2 regions of the Variovorax sp. EBFNA2 genome follow, and region 2 is predicted to be linked to the other one. Evidence: riboswitches for the same ligand, from Rfam matches in the RefSeq annotation. Region 2 holds a riboswitch; the other holds the start of a gene.

Evidence for each region. Region 2 has a riboswitch for cobalamin ahead of RZE79_RS13985 (TonB-dependent receptor domain-containing protein). Riboswitches for the same ligand answer to the same signal wherever they lie in the genome.
Region 1: linked by a shared signal. The riboswitch ahead of RZE79_RS19230 (TonB-dependent receptor) and the one ahead of RZE79_RS13985 (TonB-dependent receptor domain-containing protein) in region 2 are both predicted to bind cobalamin.

Annotation. Positions count from the first base shown of each region.
Region 1 covers NZ_CP138496.1:4,057,486-4,064,742, reverse strand. The annotation lists gene ybaL (YbaL family putative K(+) efflux transporter) at 1-829, shown strand, start outside; gene RZE79_RS19240 (hypothetical protein) at 846-1,253, opposite strand; gene RZE79_RS19235 (hypothetical protein) at 1,409-1,642, shown strand; cobalamin riboswitch at 1,711-2,002, shown strand; gene RZE79_RS19230 (TonB-dependent receptor) at 2,132-4,300, shown strand; gene RZE79_RS19225 (energy-coupling factor ABC transporter permease) at 4,438-5,115, shown strand; gene cobW (cobalamin biosynthesis protein CobW) at 5,197-6,264, shown strand; gene cobN (cobaltochelatase subunit CobN) at 6,272-7,257, shown strand, end outside.
Region 2 covers NZ_CP138496.1:2,990,069-2,997,325, forward strand. The annotation lists gene RZE79_RS13955 (carbon-nitrogen hydrolase family protein) at 1-43, opposite strand, end outside; gene RZE79_RS13960 (helix-turn-helix domain-containing protein) at 224-1,198, shown strand; gene RZE79_RS13965 (universal stress protein) at 1,241-1,666, opposite strand; gene RZE79_RS13970 (sulfite exporter TauE/SafE family protein) at 1,740-2,567, opposite strand; gene RZE79_RS13975 (cell division protein ZapA) at 2,860-3,195, opposite strand; gene RZE79_RS13980 (hypothetical protein) at 3,192-3,419, opposite strand; cobalamin riboswitch at 3,563-3,804, shown strand; gene RZE79_RS13985 (TonB-dependent receptor domain-containing protein) at 3,876-5,822, shown strand; gene RZE79_RS13990 (cobyrinate a,c-diamide synthase) at 5,807-7,204, shown strand; gene RZE79_RS13995 (bifunctional adenosylcobinamide kinase/adenosylcobinamide-phosphate guanylyltransferase) at 7,191-7,257, shown strand, end outside.

The sequences.
Region 1 (7,257 bases), 1.1 Mb from region 2:
CATGCTGTTCGACCCGTCGGTGCTGGTGGACCGCCCGCTGCAGGTGCTGGCCGTGGTGCTCGTCATCGTGCTGGGCAAGTCGCTCGCGGCCTGCGCGCTGGTGCTGGTGTTCCGCTACCCACTGGCCACGGCGCTCACGGTGAGCGCGAGCCTGGCGCAGATCGGCGAGTTCTCGTTCATCCTCGCGGGGCTGGGCGTGATGCTCGGCCTGCTGCCGGTGGAAGGGCAGAGCCTGGTGCTGGCCGGCGCGCTGATCTCCATTGCCACCAACCCGCTGTGGTTCAGCCTCATCGCGCCGCTGCAGAAATGGCTGCACGCGCATTCGAAGTTCGCGCGCGAACTCGACATGCGCAGCGACCCGCTGGCCGAGCTGCCGATGACCACCGAGGCCAGGTACCTGTCGCGCCAGGTCGTGCTGGTCGGCTACGGCCGCGTGGGCCGGCGCATCGCCGCCGAGCTCGAGACCAACGACATCCCCTACGTGGTGGCCGAGCAGAACCGCGAACTGGTCGAGAAGCTGCGCGAGGCCGGCGTTCCCGCCGTGTGGGGCGACGCCGCCGACCCGGCCGTGCTGATCCAGGCGCATGTGGCGCGCGCCCGCGTGCTCGTGGTGGCCACGCCCGACGCCATGAACGTGCGCCAGATGATCGAAACCGCCCGCACGCTGAACCCGACCATCCAGACCGTCGTGCGCAGCCACAACGAGCAGGAAGCGCGCTTGCTGGCCGACGAAACCGACGCGAAGGTGTTCCTCGGCGAACAGGAACTCGCCCAGGCCATGGCCCGTGATGTGGTGCAGCGCGCCGCGGCGATGGCGGTGCCGGCCTGAAGGCCGACGGGCCTGGCTACAGGTCTTCGATCACCAGCGTCCGGTAGCGCTGCGCCATCGAATAAGGCACGGTGCGCACCATTTCCATCACGCGCTCGGTGATCGCGCCGTCCTTGGTGCGGATCAAGAGGCCCGTGTGGCCGTCGCGTGCGAGCTTGGTGTAGGCGCGCACGGTGGCGCCGTCGGTGCCGGCGGAGGGCAGGGGGTTGTCGGAGTCCGCAACGGTGGGCGTGATCTCTTTCAGGATCGTCTCGGCGGGCAGCAGGTAGACCTCGTCGCCGCTCACGATGCCCTTGTCGATCAGGCCGTGGCCGATGCGGTTCGCGTCCTCCGCGCTGGGAAACATCACCAGGGCATGGCCGCTCGGGTAAAACGCGCCGCCGATGCTCGAGCGCATGTTGGGTTCAAGTGTGAAATGTTTCATGCTGCGTCCTTCTTCTGGTGCCGCTCCCTGCTCCTAACATAGGCGTCGCAACGGGCCGCCTCTGTAGGAGAAGCCCGAATACTGACAACCGCTGGCGCCTTTCATTCGTTCCAGGGGTGGCTCTTTCCTCTTTTCACTCCTTGCCTGCTGCCGTCATGCCTTCGCCTTCGCCTGCGTCCAGAGACATCGCACTCACCGTCCATGAACTGGAAGAGGGGGAGTTCTATTGGGTGCTCATGGAAGCCGTCGATGGCTCGCCCGGCGACATCACCCATGAGTACGCGCCACTCGAAGCCGCCCACCAGCCCTACGCCACCTATTCGAACGCGCTGGTGGCCGGCGTGGCGGTGCTGCGGCGGTTGTTCGGGCCCGACGGCAAGCCGGTCTGAGGCCGCCACGGGGAGGCGCTCCCTATAATCCCGGCGGTCGGAAACATTGGTTCACACCGGTGTGATCCGACACCCCACGGTTCGAAGGTGCCCTGCACGACCAGTCACAGGACTGGCGGCGGGGTTAAACGGGAAGCAGGTGCGAGGCGTCTATTTTTTGAACGACGCTTCCATTCCTGCGCTGCCCCCGCAACGGTCAGCGGATATCGACACCCTCAGGCCCCGGCGATCTTTCGCCCGGGCAGCCACTGCGCTTCGGCGTGGGAAGGCGAGGGTGTCGGCGCCCAGGTGCATTCATTTCGATGTGCACCCCGACGCACTCCGCGAGCCCGGATACCGGCCTTCGCAACCGCCTTCGGACGCTGCGGGAGAGCGTGTCCGGGCCTGCCGCTTTTCCCTCGCGCGAAACGGCACCGCCCCCAGCCTCTTTTCCCGCTTCGTCCTTGATCGGTCAGGAGCCTGCGGGGACGCGGGCCGGAGAAAAATCGAATGAATCAGGCATCGCCGCCTTTGCGCGATCGCCCGGGCCTGCCGGGCCTTTCAGCGCTTTCGCTGGGGCTCGGTCTCGCATGCGGGCCAGCCATTGCCCAATCGGGTGAGGGTGACGCGGCGGGCCGCCCCAGCCTCGCGCCCGTGCAGATCGAGGCCAGCCGCCACACGCCGCTGGCCCTGGACGAGCCCACGCAAACGGGCAGCCGCCTGGGCCTCACGCCGCTCGAAACGCCCGCCAGCATCGAGGTGCTCACCGGCGACACGATCCGCGCACGCGGCGACGTGTCGGTGGTCGAGGCCGCGAGCCGCGCCACCGGCATCACGGGCGCGCCCGCGCCGGGCAACGGCGGCTCGTCGCTGTCGGCACGCGGCTTCAACGGCCATGGCTCGGTGATGCAGCTGTACGACGGCACGCGCCTGTACGTGGGCGCGGGCACCGTCACCTTTCCGTTCGACACCTGGTCGACCGACCGCATCGAGGTGCTGCGCGGCGCCGCCTCGGTGATGTTCGGCGAGGGTGCCATCGGCGGCGCGATCAACGTGGTGCCCAAGAAACCCACGCGCGGCCCGATTCAGAACGAGGCGCTCGTGACCGTGGGCTCCGACGCCACGCGCCAGGTCGCTTTCGGCAGCGGCGGGGCGGTCAACGACAGGCTGTCGTACCGCTTCGACATCAGCCACCGCAGCACCGACGGCTTCATGGTGCGCGGCGAGGCCGAGAGCCTGGCGGTGGGCGGCGCGGTGCGGCTCGACGTGTCGCCGCAGCTGCAGTTCACGCTCTCGCACGACGAGGGCCGCCAGACGCCGCAGCGCTATTTCGGCGTGCCGCTCATCAACGGCCGCGTGAGCCGCCTGAACCGCGAACAGAACTACAACCTCGACGACGCCGAGGTGAAGTACCGCGACCGCTGGACCCGCCTCGATGCGCAGTGGACGCCCAACGACGCCGTCACCGTGCGCAACCAGCTGTACCGCCTGGACAGCAAGCGCCACTGGCGCGACAGCGAAACCTACACCTACAGCGCCACCACCAACCGCGTGACGCGCGGCGACTACCTGGAGATCGGCCACGACCAGGAACAGATCGGCAACCGCACCGACGCCACCTTCAGGCATGCGCTGTTCGGCCTGAAGAACCAGGTGCTGGTCGGCTTCGACGTGAACCGCATCGACTTCCTGAATGCGAGCGACACGCCCTACGGCGGGCGCTCGGTGGTCGACGCCTTCGTGTTCAACCCCGGCTCCTACGTGTCGCCCACGGCCTACCTGCCGCGCTACAAGACGGAGACCCGCACCTACGCCTTCTTCGCCGAAGACAAGCTGGCCTTCAATGAACAGTGGTCGGTGGTAGGCAGCCTGCGTTGGGACCACGCGAAGATCGTGCGCACCGATCCGCAGAACCGCGCCCCGCGCCTGGACAAGACCTTCGAATACGCCACGGGCCGCCTCGGCGTGGTCTACGCGCCCGACGCCGCGCAGTCGTTCTATGCGCAGGTGGCGCGCGCGGCCGATCCGCTGACCGGGCTCATCAGCACGTCGGCCACGCAGGTGCCGTTCGAACTCAGCACCGGCAGGCAGGTCGAGGTGGGCTACAAGCGCCAGCTGGCCGAAGGCCGCGGCGCGTGGAGCGTGGCGGCCTACCGCATCGAGAAGAACAAGCTGCTGTCGCGTGACGCGAACGACCCGACGGTCGTGCAGCAGGTCGGCAAGCAGTCGTCCGAAGGCATCGAAGCGACGCTCGACCTGGCGCTGACCTCCACGCTGCGCCTCGAAGCCAACGCCGCGCGGCTGCGAGCGCGCTATGACGACTTCAACGAACCGGTCGGCAAGTCGCTGGTCTCGCGCGCGGGCAACACGCCGGCCGGCGTGCCCGAGGTGGCGGCCAACCTGTGGCTGCACTGGCGCTTCCTGCCGCAGTGGGAGGCCGAGTTCGGCGTGCGCCACGTCGGCGCGCGGCAGGCCGATGCGGCCAACACGCGGCAGATCGGTTCGTACACCGTGGCCGACGCGGGCGTGAGCTGGCAGGCGAACCCGTCGCTCAAGCTCGCACTGCGCGCGTTCAATCTGGCCGACCGCAAATACCCGGTCTCGTTCTCGAATGGCGGCAACCAGTGGCTGCTGGGCCGGCCGCGCTCGTTCGAGCTGTCGGCGCTGGTGAGCTTCTGAATGCGCGGCCATGAAGTTCGCAGATCGATGCACAGGACCGCCGCCCTGGCGGTGGTTCCACTGACGCGGACTTGCGCAAGCCAGTCCCTCCCCCAACAATCAACTTTCGCACTTCGGTGCATTACAGGAGGTGCGTGATGCACATCGAACCCGGTCTCGTCGACGGATCCAAGATCTTTCTCAGCTATGCCACAGGGGCGGCTGCGCTGGCCTACACGGGCAAAGTCGCCTTCGATACCCTGCGCAAGGACGGCCCCATCGGCCTGGCACTGCGCTCGGTCTTCACCGTGATGCTCGTGTTCTGCTTCTTCGAGCTGTTCCCGCACCATCCCGTGGGCGTGTCCGAGGTGCACCTGATCCTGGGCACCACGCTGATGCTCCTGTTCGGGCTTGCGCCCGCGGCCATTGGCCTGGCGGGCGGGTTGCTCATCCAGAGCCTGTTCTTCGCACCGCCCGATCTGCCCCAGTACGGCATGAACGTCACGACCTTGCTCGTGCCGCTGTTCGCCACCGCCGCGCTGGCACGCCGCATCATTCCCGCGAACATGGCCTATGTGGACATCAGCTACCAGCAGGCTTTCAAGCTGTCGGTGGCCTACCAGGGCGGCATCGTGGTGTGGGTCGGCTTCTGGGCGCTCTACGGCCGCGGCACCGGCCTCGAGAACATCAGCCAGATCGCCAGCTTCGGCGCGGCCTACATGACCGTCGTGCTGATCGAGCCGCTGGTCGACCTGGGCGTGCTGGCTGCGGCCAAGGCCTGGCGCCGCCTGCAGGGCACGGCCCTCGTCGAGCGCCGCCTGTACAGCGCCGTCTGATTCGCGCCCATCTGAAGAGGGGGCGCCGCTCGCCGGCGCCCGGTTCCCTGTGCGCCCTCGGCGCCTGAAAGCATCCATTCCATGACATCCAACAGCAACGCCAAGATCCCCGTCACCATCGTCACGGGCTTCCTCGGCAGCGGCAAGACCACGCTGCTGCGCCACATCCTCGGCAATGCCGAGGGCCGCCGCATCGCGGTGGTGGTCAACGAGTTCGGCGAACTCGGCATCGACGGCGACATCCTGCGCGGTTGCGGCATCGGCTGCGACGATGAAGGCAACGAGCGCGAAGGCGCGCTCTACGAGCTGGCCAACGGCTGCGTCTGCTGCACCGTGCAGGAGGAGTTCCTGCCCGTGATGCTGCAGCTGGCCGAACGCCGCGGCGACATCGATGCGGTGATCATCGAAACCTCGGGCCTGGCGCTGCCCAAGCCGCTGGTGCAGGCCTTCCAGTGGCCCGACATCGCGAACATCTTCACCGTCGATTCGGTGGTGACGGTGGTCGATGGCCCCGCCGCCGCGTCGGGCCAGTTCGCCGCGAACCCCGCGCAGGTCGACGTGCAACGCCGCGCCGACCCCAACCTCGACCACGAGTCGCCGCTGCATGAGCTGTTCGAAGACCAGCTCTCGGCCGCCGACCTCGTGGTGCTCAACAAGACCGACCTGATGGACGCCGCCGCGCGCGCGCAGGTCGAGGCGCTGGTGCGCGAGGAGCTGCCGCCCGAGGTGAAGATCGTCGGCGCCACCGAAGGCAAGCTGCCGCTCGCGCTGCTGCTGGGCCAGGGCCGCGCCGCCGAAAGCACCATCCACCTGCGCGAGAGCCACCACGACCACGAGGAAGACCACGACCACGACGAGTTCGACTCGATCGTGATCGAGCTGCCGCCCGTGGACCGCGACCAGCTCATCGCCGTGCTGACCACGCTGGTCGAGCAACACACCATCTACCGCGTGAAGGGCTTCGTCGCCGTGCCGAACAAGCCGATGCGCCTGCTGGTGCAAGGTGTGGGTCGCCGCTTCGACCACCACTTCGACCGCCGCTGGCGCGACGGCGAAGCACAGCGCACGCGGCTCGTGTTCATCGGCGAAGACCTCGACGAGGCCGCGCTGCGCACGGCGCTCGAAGGCGTGGCCGCCGTGCCCGCCTGATCAACGCATGCACCTGCTGAGCACCCAGCCCGGACGCTTCGTCGAGGACGATCCGAGCGTCGTCACCCGGCTCGACCAGACGCCGGGCGACATCGTGGTGCTCAGCTCGGCCGACACCACGCTCGCGCTGCTCGCCGCCGCGCGCACGGCGCTGGCGGCCACCGACCCCGGCTACCCGTCGCTGCGGCTGGCCAATCTCATGCACCTGCGCCAGCCGGCGTCGCTCGACCTGTACGTCGACGAGGTGCTGCGGCATGCGCGCGTGGTGGTGGTCGATCACCTGGGGGCCGAATCGGCCTGGGCCTACGGGCTGCAGCAGCTCGAGAAGCTCGCCAAGCGCCAGGGCCAGCAGCTCGCGATGTTCTCGGGCGACCTGCAGGAAGACGAAGACCTGCTCGCGCGCGGCACCGCGGCGCGCGGCGTGAGCCGGCAGCTCTGGCAGTACCTGCGCTCGGGCGGCGCGGGCAACGCGGCGCAGTTCCTGCGCGCGGTGGCCTTCCATGGCCTGGGCCATGGCGAGGCGCCGTTGCCGCCGCGCAGCCTGCCGCAGGTGGCGCTGCATGTGCCCGGTGGCATCGACGCGACGCACACGGTTGTGGGCATCGACGACCTGCGGGCCGGCTGGCATGCGGATGCGCCCGTGGTGGCGCTGGTGTTCTATCGCTCGCACCTGCTGTCGGGCAACACCGAGGCCTTCGATGCGCTGGCCGTCGCGTTGCATGCCGAAGGACTGAACCCGCTGCCCGTGGCGCTCGATTCGCTGAAAGACCCGCTGTGCCTCTCCGCACTGCGCGCGTTGTGCATCGCGCACGACGTGCAGCTGGTGCTCAACACCACGGCGTTCGCTGCGTTGGGGCAGGGCGCTTCGGACGAGAGCGGTGAGCCCCCGGCGCTGGCCGGCGATGCGCCCGTGCTGCAGGTGATCGTGAGCGGCGGCAACCGCGAAGATTGGCTGGCTGACAGCCAGGGCCTGCGCCCGCGCGACATCGCGAT
Region 2 (7,257 bases):
GCACGGCGGCGACGCGCAGCTTGGGGTGGACGGTGGTCGGCATGGGGTGTTCTCCAGAGTGCAATGAACGTAACGAAATCCCCGCCGTGCGCACCGGGTTTGCGCGGTGGCATGCGGGTTGCATGAAGCGTAGATTCGCGCCGCCGGAACGCCTTGACCCGGATTGGCGGCGTTCTTGTTCCAGCGTTGCATGTGCCTTTGCGAAGGCCTTCCGAGGACCCCGATGACCCATCTGCTCAGCACCGATGCCGTTTCGCGCGACCAGCGGCTCGCGTACTGGACCGACATGATCTGCAACGTCTACGTGCAGCTCGAATGCGACGCGGTGCGCACCGGCGATCGCGGCGACGGCGGCGACTTCGAGGGCAGCATCCGCCAGCACGCGCTGCCCGGCCTCGGCATGTCGGTCGTGACCTCGCGGGCGCAGAAGGTGATGCGCACGCCGCGTCACATCGCCGCGTCGAGCGACGACTGCTTTCTTGTCAGCATCCAGGCGCGCGGGCAGGGCGTGGTGCGCCAGGACGGGCGCGACGCCGTGCTCGGCGCCGGCGACTTCGCGCTGTACGACAGCACGCGGCCCTACGAGCTGCTGTTCGACCAGCCCTTCGAGCAGATCGTGCTCAAGCTGCCCGGCGAGCGGCTGCGCAGCGAATTGCGCGACACCGAAGCGCTCACGGCCACCACCGTGTCAGGGCGCGAGGGCGCGGGGCACCTGCTGCTGGGCATGATCCGTACGCTGCGCGAAGACTTCGACGCGCTGCAGCCGGCCTCGGCACTGGCGGTGGCCCATGGCGTGCAGAACATCCTCGTGGCCGGCCTGCAGACGCTGCCCGCGGCGCACGCGCCGGCACTCAGCAACCTCACGGCGTACCACCTGGGGCGCGTGAAGCAGCGCATCGACGAGCAGTTGGCCGATCCGACGCTGTCGGTGGGCACGCTGGCGGCGCAGCTGGGCATGTCGGTGAGTCACATCCACCGCGTGTTCAAGAGCGAGCCGCTGACGCCGTCGCAGTACATCTGGGAGCGCCGGCTCGACGCGTGCAGCCGCGACCTGCTGGAGCCGCGCCTGGCAGGGCGGCCGGTGGGGGAGATCGCGTATGGGAGGGGTTTCAACGACGCGGCGCATTTCAGCCGCGCGTTTCGCGAGCGCTTCGGATGCTCGCCGCGCGAATGGCGGCGGCAGCGCGCGCAGCCATGACTGCGGCAACGGCGCATCGGCCGTTGCCGGGTGGCGGGCTTTTTACTGAACCAGCAGCACCGAGATGTCGGTCTCGGCCACGACCTTGGTCGCCACCGAACCCATCAGCGCGCGGCCCAGGATGCCGTGGCCGTGCGTGCCGAGCACGATCAGCTCGGCCTTCGATTCGCTGGCCGACTTGAGAATTTCTTCGGCCGCGTGGCCGTGGCGCGCGTCAGCGGTGAAGTTGGTCACGCCCTTGTCGGCGAACCAGGCCTTCACCGGGTCGAGCACCTTGGCGTTTTCCTCGGCGTAGTAATCGGTGACGATTTCCTTGCTGAGGTGTCGTGCCACGTGGCCGGAGATGCCGGTGCAGACATTCACCACCACCAGCTCATGGCCGTCCACGAACATGGCGCGGTTGGCGAGCAGGTAGTTGAGGGCTTTTTGCGTGTAGGCGCTGCCGTCGACGGCAATGAGGATTTTCATGGCTTTCCTTTTACGACTATGAACAACAGCTGCATAGGATGGCACAGGAACGCCGGTGAACGTTTGATATGCCTCAGCCCCGCAGGCCCTTCCAGAGCATGTAGGCGGCCAGCAGGTACAGGATGCTCGCGAACACGCGCTTGAGCTTCTTCACCGGCAGGCTGTGCGCGGCCTTGGCGCCCAGTGGCGCGGTGAACACGCTGCAGGCTGCGATTACCACGAGCGCGGGCAGCCAGATATAGCCGAAGGCGCCGGCCGGCAGGCCCTGCACCGACTGGCCGGCGAGCACGTAGCCCAGCACGTTGGCCACCGCAATCGGAAAGCCCAGCGCCGCGCTGGTCGCCACCGCGTTGTGAATCGCCACGTTGCACCAGGTCATGAACGGCACGCTGATGAAGCCGCCGCCCGCGCCCACCAGGCCCGAGATGAAGCCGATGGTGCCGCCCGCCGCCAACTGGCCGCCGGTGCCCGGCATCTGGCGCGTCGGCTTGGGCTTCTTGTCGAGGAACATCTGCGTGGCCGAGAAGCCCACGAACAGCGCGAAGAAGATGGCGAGCGCCGTGCCCTTGAGCAGCGCGAACACGCCCAGGCTGCCCGCGAGGCTGCCGATCACGATGCCGGGCGCCAGGCGCTGCACGATGTCCCAGCGCACCGCGCCGCGCTTGTGGTGCGCGCGCACGCTGGACACCGACGTGAAGATGATCGTCGCCATCGAGGTCGCGATCGCCATCTTCACTGCGAGGTCGGCCGGCACGCCGCGCTGGCCCATGATGATCGTGATGAACGGCACCATCAGCATGCCGCCGCCGATGCCCAGGAGGCCCGCGAGGAAACCGGTGCCCAGGCCGAGCGCGGCGAGTTCGGCGATCAGGAGCGGGTCGAGCAGGGCGGTGAAGTTCACGGGCGGATGAGGAAGAAAGGAGTGGCTGAAAAAGCAACGGCCCCGTGCGGTGAAGCAGGGGGCCGTGGCGGGAAAAGGTGTCTGCAGATGGTGTGCCGGACCCGCATCCTGAACCAGGGTTCAGGTGGGCGAGGGCAGCAAGACTTCGGGTTCATCTGACGCGAGATGATCACGCCCGTCTAGCGATGTACCAAGCCCGGCTCCGGAGAGCATTGGAACAAGGAAATATTAAGCCCGACACGTCTGCAGACGAAGTGGATTTTACGCCCCGTCTGCGTCGTGCCGCGTGCCTTCAGAGCAAATGTCCATCGCCCGCCAGGGCTTGATCGAGTCTTTGAATGAGTTGGGCGGCCTTCGGGTCGGCGTCGCCGGCGCTTTCTTCGGCGCGGGCGGCGGCAACAGGCGCCGGTGCGGCAGCAGCAGCGGCCTGCTGGGCCGCGAGATCGAAGGCCAGGTTCAGCGAGGCGAGCACGGCGATGCGGTCGCGGGCCTTCACCTTGCCTGCGTCGCGGATCTTGCACATGGCCGCGTCCACGCGGTCGACGGCCTCGCGCAGTTGCGCCTCGCCGCCGTCGGGACAGCCGAGCAGGTAGCTCTGGCCCATGATCTGTACTTCAATCTGCTTCATGCGTGATGGGAATCTTCGGAAGGGGGTTCGGCCGGCAGCCGTTCCAGCAGGGCATCGAGGCGGGTGCGGGCCGCGGCGAGCCGCGACTTCAGGCCGTCGCGTTCACGCGTGAGCGCATCGACCTGTTCCTGCAGCAGCGCATTGGTGCGCTGCACCTCTTCGTGACGCACAAGCAGGCGTTCCACACGCTCGGCGATCTGGTCGATGGGGCTGGAGGCGGGCATGGTTGGCGATTGTAGTTTCCCGGGAATTCGGAAGGTCCGGCGCACCGCGCGGGGCGCGCACCGGACGTGGCCGAGATTCTGGGGCCTGCGCCGCCCGCGATCAAACGCAGTGTGGTGTGTGCGCCCCGCGGGCGTCCCGTGGGCCTAAAATCCCGCCCGTTGGTGCTCGCGGCGTGGTTCGCACGGCGCAGTTCAACGGGAAGCAGGAGTGGACGCCCCCCGGGGCCGAAGCCGCCTGCGCTGCCCCCGCAACGGTCAAGCAGACGACGCCGCAAGGCGTCACCCCTTTCCATCCAGCCACTGGGCGCTCTGAAACAGGCGCCTGGGAAGGCGGCAAAGGGTCGATCTGCCAGCCCGGATACCGGCCAACAAGGCGGCTGCCGCATCGGCAGCCATGACGCCCATGGCGCCGGCGGGGAAGCCGGCCAGGGCATAGAAGTTCGTTCGGTTCACCCCATGATTTCCTGTGTTTCCCTCTCCAGCGGCCGCGCCAGCGTGCGCCGCAACCGTCCCGCGTGCCTGCCGTTGACGCTCGCCCTGGCTTCGGCCTTCGGCGGCCTGGTCCTGGTGCCAGTGGCTGCGCACGCGCAAGTCGTGGCAGCTGCCACGCTCGGCGAGACCGTCGTCACCGCCAACCGCACGCCGCAGGCGCTGTCGGACCTGGTGGGCGATGTCTCCATCGTCGACCGCAAGACCATCGAGCGCAGCGGCGCCACCGGTGTGGCCGACGTGCTGGCGCGCCTGCCCGGCATGGAGATCTCGCGCAGCGGCGGCGTGGGCAACGCCACCAGCGTGTTCATCCGCGGCGCCGAATCGCGCTTCACCGCGGTCTACCTGGACGGCGTGCGCATCGATTCGCAATCGACCGGCGGCGCCGGGTGGGAAGGCATTCCGCTCGCGCAGATCGATCGCATCGAAGTGCTGCGTGGCCCGGCCGCGGCGGTGTACGGTTCGGACGCCGTGGGCGGCGTGATCCAGCTCTTCACCAAACGCGGCGAAGAGGGCGTGTCGCCCTACGCCGGCATCGGCTTCGGCAGCCACGGCCTGCGCAAGATCGAAGGCGGCGTGAGCGGCAAGTCGGGCCTGCTCGACTACGCGTTCGGCGTGGCACATGAAGAAAGCAAGGGCTTCAACATCCAGCCCATCGCCAAGCGCACGCCGTCGAAAGACGGCTTCACCAACCCCGACCGCGACGGCTACCGCAGCACCTCGGGCAACCTGAAGCTGGGTTTCCAGATCACGCCCGACCAGCGCCTCGACGCCACCTTGCTCACCAGCAACACCGAAGCGGCGTACGACCCGTCGGTGAGCTTTCGCACCAAGCTGCCGATCACCTTCCGGGGCGATGTGTCGACCAACGAACTGCGCACCGCCGGCCTGACCTGGTCGGCCAAGTGGAACGACATCTACAGCACCCGCCTGCAGGTGACCGATTCGCAGACGGTCTACAAGACCCAGCCGTCGTTCTACCGCACCGAAACCAACCTGCGCGGCTACCTGTTCCAGAACGAATTCCGCTTCGGCGCGCACCTGGTCACCGCCACGCTCGAGCGCCGCGAAGACGCGCTCGAAAACGCGCCGACCACCTCGGCCAAGCTGTTCTCGCGCGACCGCTCGCAGAACGCCGCGGCACTGGGCTACGGCTACGTGAAGGGCCCGCATTCGCTGCAGCTGCACGTGCGCCATGACGACGACAGCGAGTTCGGCGGCAAGACCACCGGCAGCGCCGCCTACGGCTACGCCATCACGCCGAGCCTGCGCGCCACCGTGTCGGCCGGCACCGCGTTCCGTGCGCCCACGCTGTACCAGCGCTTCAGCGAGTACGGCCTGGCGAGCCTGCAGCCTGAGTCGAGCCGCAACGTCGAGCTGGGCCTGCAATACACGGCCGGGGCCACGCAGGCCGGCATCGTGCTGTACCGCAACCGGGTGCAGAACCTCATCGTGTTCGACGGCAGCGCCAAAGGCTGCCAGTCGTCGTTCGGCTGCTACGCCAGCACGGCGCGCGCGCGCTACCAGGGCGTGACGCTCACAGGCGGCCACCGCATCGGCGACGTCACCTTGCGCGCCTCGCTCGACTACCAGGACCCGCGCGACCTCGCCACCGACAACCTGCTGGCACGCCGTGCCCGGGCCCACGGCACGCTGGGCGCCGACTGGCGCGTCGCAGGCTGGACGCTGGGCGCCGAGATCCAGAGCTCGGGCAAGCGTTTCGACGACGCGGCCAACACCGTCAAGCTCGGCGGCTACACGCTGCTGAACCTGTCGGCCAGCACGCAGATCACGCGCGACCTGAACCTCGTGGCGCGCGTGGACAATGTGGGCGACAAGGACTACCAGTTCGCACGGCTCTACGCCAACGGGGGCCGCACCGCGTACGTCGGACTCAAGTGGACTCCGCAGTAAACACCCGCCGTTTCCCGCCTGGCGCCGCTGCCACATGCGCTGCGGTGCTCGTGGCTGCGCCGGCCTCCGGCCAAGGCAAGACCACCGTCGCGGCCGCGCTCGCGCGGCTGCACGTGCGCCAGGGCCGCCGCGTGCGGGCCTTCAAGTGCGGGCCCGACTTCCTCGATCCGCACTGGCTCGCGCTGGCCACCGGCGCGCCGGTGCATTCGCTCGACCTGTGGATGACCGGCGAAGCCGACTGCCGCGCCCGCCTGCATGCCGCCGCGTGCGAGGCCGACCTGGTCATCGTCGAAGGCGTGATGGGCCTGTTCGACGGCACGCCCAGTGCGGCCGAACTGGCCGCGCGCCTGGGGCTGCCCGTGCTCGCCGTGATCGACGCGCACGCCATGACCGGCACCTTCGGTGCGCTGGCCTATGGCCTGCAGAATTTCCAGCCGGGCCTGCCCTGGGCCGGCGTGCTCGCCAACCGCGTGGCCAGCGAGCGTCATGCCGACATGCTGAAGGACGCATTGCGTGAGCCCGGCGACTGGCTCGGCGCCTTGCCGCGCAGCGCCGACTTCGCACTGCCTGAACGCCACCTGGGGCTGGTCGGCGCGGCCGAACTCGGCGATGCCATGGAACGGCTCGATGCCGCGGCCGACGTGCTCGCGACCACGCCGCTCGGCCAACGCACGCCCGATCAGCTGCCGCAGGTGCGCTTCGAACACGAAGCCGCTGCCCCCATCGCACCGCTGCTGGCCGGACGCACCATCGCCATCGCGCGCGACGCGGCGTTCTCGTTCATCTACCCGGCGAATCTCGACGTGCTCGAAGCGCTCGGCGCGCGGCTCGCGTTCTTCTCGCCGCTGGCGGACGAGCCGCTGCCGCCTTGCGATGCCGCCTGGTTCCCTGGCGGCTATCCCGAGCTGCATGCGGCAGTGCTGTCGGCCAGCGATCGGTTGCGCCTTTCGCTTGCCAACCACGTGACCGCCGGCAAGCCCATCTGGGCCGAGTGCGGCGGCATGATGGCGCTGTTCGACGAACTCGCCACGCGCGACGACGCCGAACCGCACGACGTGCACCGCCTCTGGGGCGTGCTGCCGGGAAGGGCGGTCATGCAGAAGCGGCTGGCCGGCCTCGGCCCGCAGCAGCTGGACCTCGGCGCGCATGCCTTGCGCGGCCACACCTTCCACTACTCGCGCTGCGAGACGCCGCTCGCGCCCGCCGCGCGCACCGTCGGCACGCGCGGCGGCGAGGCGCTGTACGTGCACGGCCCCGTGCGCGCGAGCTACTTCCATGCGTGGTTCGCGTCCAGCCCGGAGGCGACCGCGCGGCTCTTCGGCGCCATGCCCCTCGAACTCGACAGCCACGCCGCACCGGCGCCTTCCGATGCCCCTCATTGAGCACGAATTCATCCTCGGCGGCCAGAAAAGCGGCAAGTCGCGCCGTGCCGAAC